2 linked regions of the Nonomuraea africana genome follow. The protein of the gene in region 2 binds, or shares a complex with, the protein of the main gene of each other region. Links are inferred from orthologs where the notes say so. Each region holds a gene or a part of one and is shown on either strand. Other genes may lie near its edges.

The links.
Region 1: the proteins of uvrB (region 2) and pcrA are in contact, whole or in part, in a crystal structure (PDB 7EGT), measured with the Thermus thermophilus proteins. The link is inferred for Nonomuraea africana from one-to-one orthologs. Residues at the interface, in WP_096411307.1 of Thermus thermophilus: Glu23, Leu25, Arg26, Asp27, Gly28, Glu29, Arg30, Phe31, Arg55, Glu326, Asp327, Phe328, Glu379, Ser382, Gln383, His398, Gly400, Arg401; in WP_096412145.1 of Thermus thermophilus: His654, Arg656, Phe657, Gln666, Asp668, Glu669, Lys680, Arg681, Leu682, Ser683, Lys685, Tyr686, Ala687.

What each region holds. Positions count from the first base shown.
Region 1 is NZ_JADBEF010000001.1:8,535,895-8,541,589, reverse strand. The notes cover bases 2,530-5,495. They hold pcrA (DNA helicase PcrA), read right to left. Parts: upstream 5,156-5,495; coding sequence 2,903-5,155; downstream 2,530-2,902. Other genes in these bases: H4W81_RS40955 (PIG-L deacetylase family protein), read left to right, coding at 5,253-5,495. Outside these bases: H4W81_RS40985 (hypothetical protein), read left to right, coding at 1-678; H4W81_RS40980 (nitroreductase family deazaflavin-dependent oxidoreductase), read left to right, coding at 703-1,137; H4W81_RS40975 (pyridoxamine 5'-phosphate oxidase family protein), read left to right, coding at 1,143-1,658; H4W81_RS40970 (hypothetical protein), read left to right, coding at 1,669-1,962; more of H4W81_RS40955, read left to right, coding at 5,496-5,695. UniProt on the Escherichia coli protein: A helicase with DNA-dependent ATPase activity. Unwinds DNA duplexes with 3'-5' polarity. Translocates on single-stranded DNA with 3'-5' polarity. Initiates unwinding more efficiently from a nicked substrate than double-stranded DNA.
Region 2 is NZ_JADBEF010000001.1:4,270,635-4,276,349, forward strand. The notes cover bases 1,189-4,174. They hold uvrB (excinuclease ABC subunit UvrB), read right to left. Parts: upstream 3,743-4,174; coding sequence 1,634-3,742; downstream 1,189-1,633. Other genes in these bases: H4W81_RS20210 (GntR family transcriptional regulator), read left to right, coding at 1,189-1,502; H4W81_RS20220 (sigma factor), read left to right, coding at 3,945-4,174. Outside these bases: H4W81_RS20205 (beta-galactosidase), read right to left, coding at 1-745; more of H4W81_RS20210, read left to right, coding at 855-1,188; more of H4W81_RS20220, read left to right, coding at 4,175-4,370; H4W81_RS20225 (SPFH domain-containing protein), read left to right, coding at 4,454-5,715. UniProt on the Escherichia coli protein: The UvrABC repair system catalyzes the recognition and processing of DNA lesions. A damage recognition complex composed of 2 UvrA and 2 UvrB subunits scans DNA for abnormalities.

The sequences.
Region 1 (5,695 bases), 4.3 Mb from region 2 along the record:
GTCTCCGTGGTCACCCGCATGTCGGGCGACGGCAAGCACTTCCTCACCGCCAGGACCACGAGGGTCGCCGGGTTCCGCAAGGGATGGCGCGTGGACGTCGACGACTCGACCTCGCTCTACACGCCGCTCAAGAGCGAGCTCATCGAAGACGACCTCCGCTTTCCGACGCTGCTCATCAGGGCCAAGGGCAAGAGCTACACCTCGGGCGGCCGGCTGATCGGCAGGCTCCCGCTGGACAAGAAGTGGGTGTACACCGACTATCGCGAGGAAAGTTTCGCGGATTTCGGGGTCGACCTCTTCCACCCCGGCACGCTGGAGGCGCTGCTCGCCACCGCCTCGTCCGTCACCCCCCGCACCGCCAAGGGCTCCATTCGCGTCTCCAAGATCCCTGGCCTCCCCTTGGGCGGAAGGCCGGGAAGCGACCCGAAGCTGGCGTGGGCGCTCTGGTTCGACGCCAAGGGCCGGGTCACCCGCCTTGCCACCAGGCTCTCGCACAAAACGAACGACGACATGATGCTGGGCATCAACTCGGACCAGCGCTTCACGGGCTGGGGCGCCAGGGTCACCGTCGAGCCGCCGCCCGCGGACCTGGTCATGTCGCAGGACGACCTTCCCGAGCTCGAACTCCCCGGTGAGGCGGCCATGAAGCTCACCGAAGCGCTTCCGAAGGAACACTGAAGTCCGGGGCTGCACGATGACGCCATGAACGCAGACGTCACCGACAGCCCCGACCTCTCGGTCGCCGAACACGTCCGCCGCTACCTCGACTCCGGCGGCGAGGACGGCTTCCTCGAAGGCGGCGTGACCAACCTCGTCCTCACCACCGTGGGCAGGAAGAGCGGCACGCGCCGCCGTACCGGAGTGTTCTTCGGCCAGGACGGCGAGCGCTACATCCTGGTGGCCTCGGGCAGCGTCCCGGGCGCCCCCGGGTTGCCGAACTGGTACCTGAACCTGCGCGCGAACCCCGAGGCCGAGGTGCAGGTCCGCGCCGAGCGGTTCGCCGTGCGCGCCCGCACCGCCCAGGGCGCCGAGCGCAACAGGCTGTGGCGGCTGATGACCTCCGTGGCCCCCGTCTACCGGCGCTACGCGGCGCTGGCCAGGCAGGAGATCCCCGTCGTCGTCCTGGAAAGGGTCTGAGCGCCGTGGCCGCGCACAGGGTCGCCGCGTTCTCGGCGATCAGACAGGACTTCGAGGACATCGTCGGCGACGTGGTGTACGCCACCATGACCACCGTCGACGCCAAGGGCAGGCCGCGCTCGCGGGTGCTGCTGCCGATCTGGGAGATGACCGGCGACAGCCCCGTGGGCTGGCTGGCCACCTTCGACACCCCGGTGAAGCGGGCGCATCTGGCCGGCAATCCGCACGCCACCTTCTCCTACTGGAGCCCCGCGCAGAACACCGTGGCCGTCGACACCGTGGCCAGGTGGGAGACCGACGAGGCGGTGAAGAAGGCGGTGTGGGAGCTCTACCGGCAGGGCAGCCCGCCGGGCGTCGGCTACGACCCCCAGTCCTACTGGCGGCGGGGGCCGGAAGACCCCGGCTACCACCTCTTGCGCATGGACCCGTGGCGGATCCAGGTGTTGCGTGGCAGGGACCTGGCGACCGGCCGCCCTTCCAGGATCTGGGTGGCTCCGCCGCAGGAAGATCGCCGTCCGTAGGATGCTGCGGGTGAAAAGCATGATCATGGCCGTCGTCCTGGTGGCCGCCCCCGCCCATGCGACGCCCCCCGATCCGGTCAGCGCGCTGAAGGGCAAGGTCACCGCCGGCCGCGGCTTCGCGGTCAAGGAGCAGACCGCCCTGCTCTCGAAGACCGGCGCGAAGGTGCTGCAGCGCGAGCTACTCCGGCTGGGGCGGCGCCGTCACGGTGACGCCACCGCCCGCGAGCCAGGTCAGCAAGACGATCAACTGGGACTAGAGCGTGTCCCGTGGATCATAGGACAGGGTCACGGAGCCAGATCCTGATCGAGGCGACGTCGATGGTGCCCTCGTAGATGCGTTCGCGCTTGTCGGTGCGAAGGGCCACCGCGCGGTGGCCCTTGAGCTTGTTGACGCACCGCTCGGCGGTATTGCGCTCCTTGTACCGCTCGGCGTCGAAGCCGGGCGGTCGCCCGCCCTTACGCCCCCGGTTGAGTCGGTTGGCCTGCTGATCCTTCTTGATCGGGATGACCGCCTGGATGCCGCGTCGGCGCAGGTAGGAGCGATTGGCGCGCGAGGAGTAGGCCTTGTCGGCCAGCACACGTATCGGACGCCGGCGAGGACGGCCCAGACCGCGACGCCGGATGCGCACCCGCTCCAGGATGCGCCGGAAGTACGGGCTATCGCCGTGCTGACCGGGGCTGATGATCCGGGCGATCGGCCGGCAGCGCCGGTCGGCGACCAGGTGAATCTTCGTGCTCCACCCGCCCCGTGAGCGGCCCAGCGCCTCCCGGCCCGTGCCCGGTTTGTGATCTACGCCGTCCCCTTTGACGGGATGTCGGCGGGCGGCTCACGACGAGCTCCGGCGGCATGCTGATGAGCGCGCGCCACAGTGGAATCCACACTCACCGTCCAGTCCTCCCCCTCGGCCTCATCGCATCCAGCGCGCAGCCCGTCCAGGATCTTCTCCCAGGTGCCATCCATCGACCAGCGGCGATGCCGGTTGTAGACGGTCTTCCAGTTCCCGTACCAGGGCGGCAGGTCACGCCAGGTGATGTTGGTCCGGACCCGGAAGAAGACCCCGTTGATGACCGTTCGGTGATCGGCCCATCGGCCGCCCTGCCGCGGGTTGACCGGCAGCAGCGGCGCCAGCCGTTCCCACTCGGCATCGGTCAGATCATGACGCTTCAGGCGATCTTCCACTGGACTGATCTACACCAAACCACCATCAAAGATCCACGGGACACGCCCTAGGCGGACCCGTTTCCTAGAGCTTCTCCAGCGGAGCGTAGGCGAGGAGCAGGGTCTTTTCGCCGCCGCTGCCGAAGTCGATCTTCACCTTGGTCTTCTCCGCCACGCCGTCCACCGACACGACCGTGCCCAGCCCGAAGGCGTCGTGCGTGACCCGGTCACCCGGCGTGAGCGAGGGCAGCTGCTTGCCGCCCGGACGGCGCGCGGCGGGCGCGGGGGCCTCCTTGCGCGTCGTGGCCGCGCTCCACGCCGACTTCTCGGGGTCGGTGCGCCACTCGATGAGCTTGGCCGGCACCTCGTTGACGAAGCGCGAGGCGGGGTTGAACGACGGCGAGCCCCACGAGCTGCGCACCGCGGCCCTGGTGAGGTAGAGGCGCTTCTCGGCGCGGGTGATGCCGACGTAGGCCAGACGGCGCTCCTCCTCCAGCTCCTTCGGCTCGCCCAGCGAGCGGATGTGCGGGAAGACGCCGTCCTCCATCGCGGTGAGGAAGACGACGGGGAACTCGAGGCCCTTGGCGGTGTGGAGGGTCATCAGCGTCACCACGCCCTGGCCGCCGTCGCCCTCGGGGATCTGGTCGGCGTCGGCCACCAGCGAGACCTGCTCGAGGAACTCCACCAGCGTGCCCTCGGGGTTGGCCTCCTCGAACTCGGAGGCGACCGAGATGAGCTCGTTGAGGTTCTCGAGGCGCGACTCGTCCTGCGGGTCTTCGGAGGCCTCCAGCTCGGCGCGGTAGCCGGTCGACACCAGGATCTCCTCGGCCAGCGCCGACGGCGGCACGCCCTCGGCCTTGCCGATCAGGTCGTCGATCATCGCGACGAACTCGCGGATGGCGTTGAGCGACCTGGTCGCCATGCCGTACGCCTCCTCCGCCCTGCGCAGCGCCTCCCAGAAGGAGATGCGCTCACGCGAGGAAAGCGCCTCGACCAGCGCCTCGGCGCGGTCGCCGATGCCGCGCTTGGGCACGTTGAGGATGCGCCGCAGGGAGACCACGTCGTTGGGGTTGGCCAGCACCCGCAGGTAGGCCAGCAGGTCCTTGACCTCCTTGCGCTCGTAGAAGCGCACGCCCCCGACTACCTTGTACGGCAGGCCGGTGCGGATGAAGATCTCCTCGAACACGCGGGAGGCGGCGTTGGTGCGGTAGAAGACCGCCACGTCGCCGGGGCGCACGCCCTCCTCGTCGGTGAGCTTGTCGACCTCCTGGGCGACGAACATCGCCTCGTCGTGCTCGTTGTCGGCGACGTAGCCAACGATCTTCGGCCCGTCGCCCTGGTCGGACCAGAGGTTCTTCGGCTTGCGCGACTCGTTGCGCGAGATGACCGAGTTGGCGGCGGCCAGGATGTTCTGGGTGGAGCGGTAGTTCTGCTCGAGCAGGATCGTGCGCGCGTCGGGGTAGTCGCGCTCGAACTCGAGGATGTTGCGGATCGTCGCGCCGCGGAAGGCGTAGATCGACTGGTCGGCGTCACCGACGACGCACAGTTCGGACTGGTCGGCCCCGGACCGCACGGGCTCGCCGTCGACGGTGGTCAGCTGTGGCCGCCCGACCAGCTCCCTGATCAGGATGTACTGGGCGTGGTTGGTGTCCTGGTACTCGTCGACCATCACGTGCCTGAAGCGCATGCGGTAGTGCTCGGCCACCTCGGGAAAGAGCTGGAACAGCACCACCGTGTTCATGATGATGTCGTCGAAGTCCATTGCGCCGGACTCGGTCAGCTTGAGCTGGTAGGCCTTGTAGGCCTGCGCGAGCGTCTTCTCGAGGTGCGAGCCCGCCCTGTCGATGGCGCTCTCGTAGTCGATCAGCTCGTTCTTGAAGTTGCTGACCTGGGCGGAGAACGAGCGCGGCGGGTAGCGCTTGGGGTCGAGGTCCATCTCGCGGCAGACCATCGCCATGAGCCGCTGGGAGTCGGCCTGGTCGTAGATGGAGAAGCTGGAGGGATAGCCGAGCCGCTTGGCCTCCTTGCGCAGGATGCGCATGCAGGCGCTGTGGAAGGTCATCACCCACATGGCCTTGGAGCGGGGGCCGATCAGCCGGTCGACGCGCTCCTTCATCTCCTTGGCGGCCTTGTTGGTGAAGGTGATCGCGAGGATCTCGCCGGGATGGACCTCGCGCTCGGCCAGGAGATAGGCGATGCGGTGGGTGAGCACCCGAGTCTTGCCTGAACCCGCCCCCGCGACGATGAGCAGCGGGCTGCCGTGATGGATCACGGCCTCGCGCTGCTGCGGGTTGAGGCCGTCGAGCAAGGGGTGGTCAACAGAGACTTGGGTGGGCACGGACCTAGGTTAAAGCGCGCCACCGACAAACGCGTCCAGGAATGCCCCGCAGCCTTGTCTGGTTCCGAGAACGAGCCCCCTTCGTAAAGGAGAGACCATGGAGATCGCCCGAGTTCTGGTGGTGACCGCGCACCCCGACGACGTCGACTTCGGCGCCGCCGGCACGATCGCGCAGTTCGTCGACAAGGGCGTCGAGGTGACCTACCTGCTCGTCACCTCAGGCGACGCGGGAGGCAACGAACGTGAGGTCGACGGAGAGGGCATGGCCGAGCTGCGCAGGGCCGAGCAGGCCGCGGCCGCCAAGGCGGTCGGCGTCACCGACGTGCGGTTCCTGTCCGGCTACCGCGACGGCAGGGTGGAGCCCACCATCGAGCTGCGGCGCGACATCGCCAGGGTGATCCGTCAGGTGCGTCCCGACGTGGTGATCACCAGCACTCCTGAGCGCAACTACCAGTTCATCGGCCCCAGCCACCCCGACCACCGCGCGGTCGGCGCCGCCACGCTCGACGCCGTCTACCCCGACGCGCGCAACCCCTACGC
Region 2 (5,715 bases):
TCGTGGTGACCGGTACGGCCGGCGTGACCTCGCGCAGCGCGTCCCGCTCGGCGGTGAACAGCTCCAGCAGCGCGTCGCTGCAGAAGCGGCGCCAGTCGAGGAGTTGGGCCGGGTTGACGGGGCCTGGCGCCTTGCGGGGCGGCTCGATCTGCTCGAACCCCGTGTAGTGCTGACCCCAGCAGGAGGTGCCCCAGGCGGTGTTCAGCGCGCCGACCGTGCCGTAGCGGGCCTGCAGCCAGGCGCGGAAGTGGCGGGCGGACTCGGGGCAGAAGCATTCGAGCGTGTGGTCGGCGTACTCGTTGCCGACGTGCCACATCGCCAGCGCCGGATGCTCGGCGTACCGGGTGGCGATCGCCGTCGCGAGGCGCACGGTGTGCTCGCGGAAGACCGGCGAGCTGGGGCAGTATCCCTGCCGGGACCCGAACTCCAGCCGCACTCCATGGGCGTCGACCGGCATGGCCTCCGGGTGCGCCCTGACCAGCCAGGGCGGCGGGGTGGCGGTCGCGGTGGCCAGGTCGGCGGACACCCCGTGCTCGTGGAGGAGGTCGAGGACGCGGTCCAGCCACCCGAAGTCGTACACGCCCGGCGCGGGCTCGAGCCGCGACCAGGAAAAGACCGCGACGGTGGCCATGGTGACCCCGGCCTCGGCCATGAGCCGGACGTCCTCGGCCCAGACCTCCTCCGGCCATTGCTCGGGGTTGTAGTCACCGCCGAACAGCAGCCCCGGCACTCGGGTCAGGCGCACTCCTTTGATCCTTTCTGGATGTCCGTAAATCTGTATTCAGAATTCATAGTGTAGTATTTTGCATTACGTCAAGCGCTAAGCAGATCAGGGCCAAGACCTAAGGAGCCTCATGCCGATCGAGCGGCGACCGCTACGCGAGCAGATCAGGGAAGAGCTGCTGAGCAGGCTCGATCGGGGTGACTTCGCCGCGGGGACGGACATCAACGAGGTCGCGCTGGCGACCGAGCTCGGCGTCAGCCGCACCCCGCTGCGCGAGGCCCTGATCACCTTGGCGGGCGAGGGCGTGCTGGAAAGCAACCAGGGCAAGGGATTCCGGTTCGCGCCGGTGAGCCGGAACGAGTTCAGGGAGCTCTGCGAGATCGTCGCCGCGCTGGAGTCGCTGGCTCTCGAGCGCTCCGACCCCGCCTACCTGCGTGAGATCGCGCCCAAGCTACTCACGCTGGCCCGCGACTTCCCCGACAGCGTCGCCGAGCAGCAGGTGATAGAACGCCACGACGACGAGTGGCACGACCTGCTGCTGAGCGGCTGCCGCAACGAGCGCCTGCTGGATCTCATCACCAGCGTCAAGGCCGGGATGCGCCGCTACGCCCACCTGCTCGCGGGCGACGAGACGCCCCTGGAGCGCGAGCAGGCCGAGCACTGCCGCGTGGCCGAGCTCCTCATGGCCGGCGACCTGCCCCAGGCCGCCGAGGCCCTGCGCGACAACTGGGTCAACGGGATGGAGCGGATGATGTCGCGCATCCCCGCCTCCTCCTGACGGAGCATGCGTGATGGACGGGCGGCCACCGATCCCCCGAGGGGCACGGAGAAGCCCCGGGTACGACGCGGGACCCGCCCCGGCTCAGCGTCTCCAGGCAGGTCCCGTGTGGTGTTGCGGGCGGGAGAGGGCTACTTGATGCCGGCCTCGCGCATGTCCCTCAGCTCCCGCTTGAGCTCCTTGATCTCGTCGCGGAGCCGGGCCGCGACCTCGAACTGCAGGTCCGCCGCCGACTGGTGCATCTGCTCGGTCAGCGACTCGATCAGCGACTCCATCTGCGCGCGCGGCATCTCGCCCGCGATCGCCTTCGCGTGCTGCCCCGCCTGGCGAGCCGCGAACCCCGGCACGGGGGCCTTGCCGCGCGACTGCTGCCGCCCGCTGCCCATCAGCTGCTCGGTGTCGGCGTCCTCGCGCTGCAGCGAGTCGAGGATGTCGGCGATCTTCTTGCGCAGCGGCTGCGGATCGACGCCGTTGGCCTCGTTGTAGGCGATCTGCTTGGCCCGCCGCCGTGAGGTCTCCTCGATCGCCCGCTCCATCGACGGGGTGATCTTGTCGGCGTACATGTGGACCTGCCCGGAGACGTTTCGCGCCGCGCGGCCGATCGTCTGGATCAGCGAGGTCTCCGAGCGCAGGAAGCCCTCCTTGTCGGCGTCGAGGATGGCCACCAGCGACACCTCGGGCAGGTCGAGGCCCTCCCGCAGGAGGTTGATGCCGACCAGCACGTCGTACTCGCCCATCCGCAGCTCGCGCAGCAGCTCGATGCGGCGCAGCGTGTCGACCTCGCTGTGCAGGTAGCGCACCCTGATGCCGAGCTCGAGCAGGTAGTCGGTGAGGTCTTCGGACATCTTCTTGGTCAGCGTGGTGACCAGGACCCGCTCGTCCCTGTCGGCGCGCTCGCGGATCTCGTGCACCAGGTCGTCGATCTGCCCCTTGGTGGGCTTGATGACGACCTCGGGGTCGACCAGGCCGGTCGGGCGGATGACCTGCTCGACGACCTCGCCTTTGACTCTGCCCAGCTCGTAGGTGCCGGGGGTGGCCGACAGGTAGACGGTCTGGCCGATCCGCTCCAGGAACTCCTCCCACTTCAGCGGCCTGTTGTCCATCGCCGACGGCAGGCGGAAGCCGTGGTCGACGAGGGTGCGCTTGCGGGAGGCGTCGCCTTCGTACATGGCGCCGATCTGCGGCACGGTCTGGTGCGACTCGTCGAGCACCAGCAGGAAGTCTTCGGGGAAGTAGTCGAGCAGCGTGTTGGGCGCGCTGCCGGGCTCGCGGCCGTCCATGTGCCGCGAGTAGTTCTCGATGCCCGAGCAGGTGCCGACCTGGCGCATCATCTCGATGTCGTAGGTGGTGCGCATGCGTAGACGCTGCGCCTCCAGCAGCTTGCCCTGCCGCTCCAGCTCCGCGAGGCGCTCGACCAGCTCGGCCTCGATGCCCTCGACGGCCCTGGCCATGCGCTCCTCGCCCGCGACGTAGTGGGAGGCGGGGAAGATGTAGAGCTCTTCGTCCTCGGTGATGACGTCGCCGGTCAGCGGGTGCATCGTGGAGAGCTTCTCGATCTCGTCGCCGAACATCTCGATGCGGACGGCCAGCTCTTCGTACTTGGGGATGATCTCGATCGTGTCGCCGCGCACCCTGAAGGTGCCGCGGGTGAAGGCCAGGTCGTTGCGGGTGTACTGCATGTCGACCAGGCGGCGCAGCAGCTGGTCGCGGTCGACCTCCATGCCGACGCGGAGCCTCGCCATGCGGTCGACGTACTCCTGCGGGGTGCCCAGGCCGTAGATGCACGAGACCGAGGCGACCACGATCGTGTCGCGCCTGGTCAGCAACGAGTTGGTGGCCGAGTGGCGCAGCCGCTCGACCTCGTCGTTGATCGAGGAGTCTTTCTCGATGTAGGTGTCGCTCTGCGGGACGTAGGCCTCTGGCTGGTAGTAGTCGTAGTAGGAGACGAAGTACTCGACCGCGTTGTTGGGCAGCATCTCGCGCAGCTCGTTGGCGAACTGCGCGGCCAGCGTCTTGTTGGGCTGCATGACGAGGGCGGGACGCTGCAACCGCTCGATCAGCCAGGCGACCGTGGCCGTCTTGCCGGTGCCCGTGGCGCCGAGCAGGACGCTGTCCTTCTCACCCCTCGCGACCCTGCGCTCCAGCTCGGCGATCGCCGTCGGCTGGTCGCCGGAAGGGGTCATCTCGGTGACGACCTCGAAGGGCGCCACCTTCCGCTGCAAATCTGTTACCGGCCGCATGTTTCTCACTGTAGGTGGTGGCACCGACATTTCTTACGGCGAGCCGCCCCACCCCACCCCACCCCGGTCACCGGCTGACCCACGTCCGAGCACGCCACTCCAGCCGGACTCCGGTCCCCGCCGTCACGTCAGGGTCGTCTTTCCGGCCACTCGTGAACGTGTGCCCCCTCCACACCGTCTATATCGGGATGGAAGGGACCACATGACCGACGACCTGCTGTTCGAGACGTTCGTCGCCGACCGGGCCGACGCGCTGATGAGATGCGCCTACGCGCTCACCGGCAACCCGCACGACGCGGCGGATCTGGTGCAGGAGGCGCTGGTGCGGCTGCGCGGCTCCTGGTCGCGCGTGCGCGGCAAGCACGATCCCGAGAGCTACGTGAGGGTGACGATGACGCGCCTGCACATCACGGTGTGGCGCAGGCGGCGGCGCGAGTACCTCGCGGGGGAGCCTCCCGACCGGCAGGTCGCCGACACGCCGTCGCTGTGGGCCGACTTCGACTCCGACCTGTGGAGGCGGCTGCCCAGGCGCCAGCGGGCGATGATCGTGCTGCGCACCCCGGGCCTGTTCGCCTACGAGCTGGACGGCAAGCTGATCCTCGTCGACCTCACCGTAGCCGGACGCTGACCGTGTCGAAATCCTTTTGCAAGCGATCATCAAGGGATGGCCGATACGGTACGTATTCCCCCTGATTCGATGAGAGAGGTGCGATGTCTCGACCAAGAGAGGCCCTGATCCAGGCAGGTCAGGGCATAGCCCAGGCCGTGGCCCAAGGCGGCGACGTACGGCAGGCCATGGGGCAGGCCGTCGAGCAGGCCATGGGACAGGCAGGGCAGCTGGCCGGGCAGGCACCTGGTTTCCAGCTCAACCCGCGCGACTTCCTGGCCGCCCGTGACGGCGGTGCCTCGGTCGGCACGGTGATCGAGGCCCGCACGGCCTCCCTGAACGAGGCCGGCGAGATCATCAGCCGCAGCTTCACCGAGCAGGGCAGGAACGGCGAGCCGCTGCACGTCATCTCGCCCGTCGTGATCCCCAAGGGGAGCACGGCGAAGGTGCTCATCCCGCTCGGCATCCTCGTGGTGCTCGGCCTGGTCGGCGCGCTCGGCAACGTCGTGCCCGGCATCGACGTGCTGTTCGGCCCGCACTACTGGCTGGTGCTGGTGCTGGCCGCCGCCTTCCTGTGGTGGCGGCGCAGCGTCGTCATGGTGCCGGAGGGCTGCAAGGCGCTGATCACCAAGTTCGGCAAGCTGGTGCACATCGCCGACCCCGGCAGGGTGACGCTGTTCAACCCGTGGAAGCGGGTCAGCTACATCGTCAACACCACCCGCGAGTACCCGTTCAACGCGCCCATCCGCGAGGCGCCGACCCAGCAGGGCGTCAAGGCGAGCGTCGACCTGTTCCTGCAGTTCAGGATCGAGAACCCGGCGGAGTTCATCTTCGTGCTCGGCTCGGTCAGCGGCTTCCAGTCCAAGCTGCAGAACGCCATCAGCGAGGTCACCCGCTCGCTCATCTACGCCCAGCGCGCCGAGGACATCTACGACCTGGTGGGCGAGAGCACGCTCGGCATGCTCGACAACCTCAACCAGCAGTTCCTGCCTGCCGTACGGCTGACGGATGTCAACATCACGCACGCCGAGCCGTCCAGCCAGGAGTACCGGATGGACCTGGCGGCCCCCGAGATGGTCAGGGTGGCCAAGGAGGCCTACACCTACGAGTACGAGCTGCAGCTGCGCAAGGAGCAGAACGAGGGCGACCTGATCAAGGAGCTCGCCGGGCTTCAGGAGACGCTGAGCGCCATCCAGGCCGAGATCGCCGCCTACCAGGCGCGCATGGACACCGCGCTGGAGCGGGCCTCCCACCAGGCCAAGGCGCAGGCCAGGCAGCGGCTGGTGGAGGCGGAGTCGACCGCCAACGCCAACGCCGCGCTGCTGGAGGCGCAGGCGCTCGACATCCGCGCGCTGTCGGCCGCCGA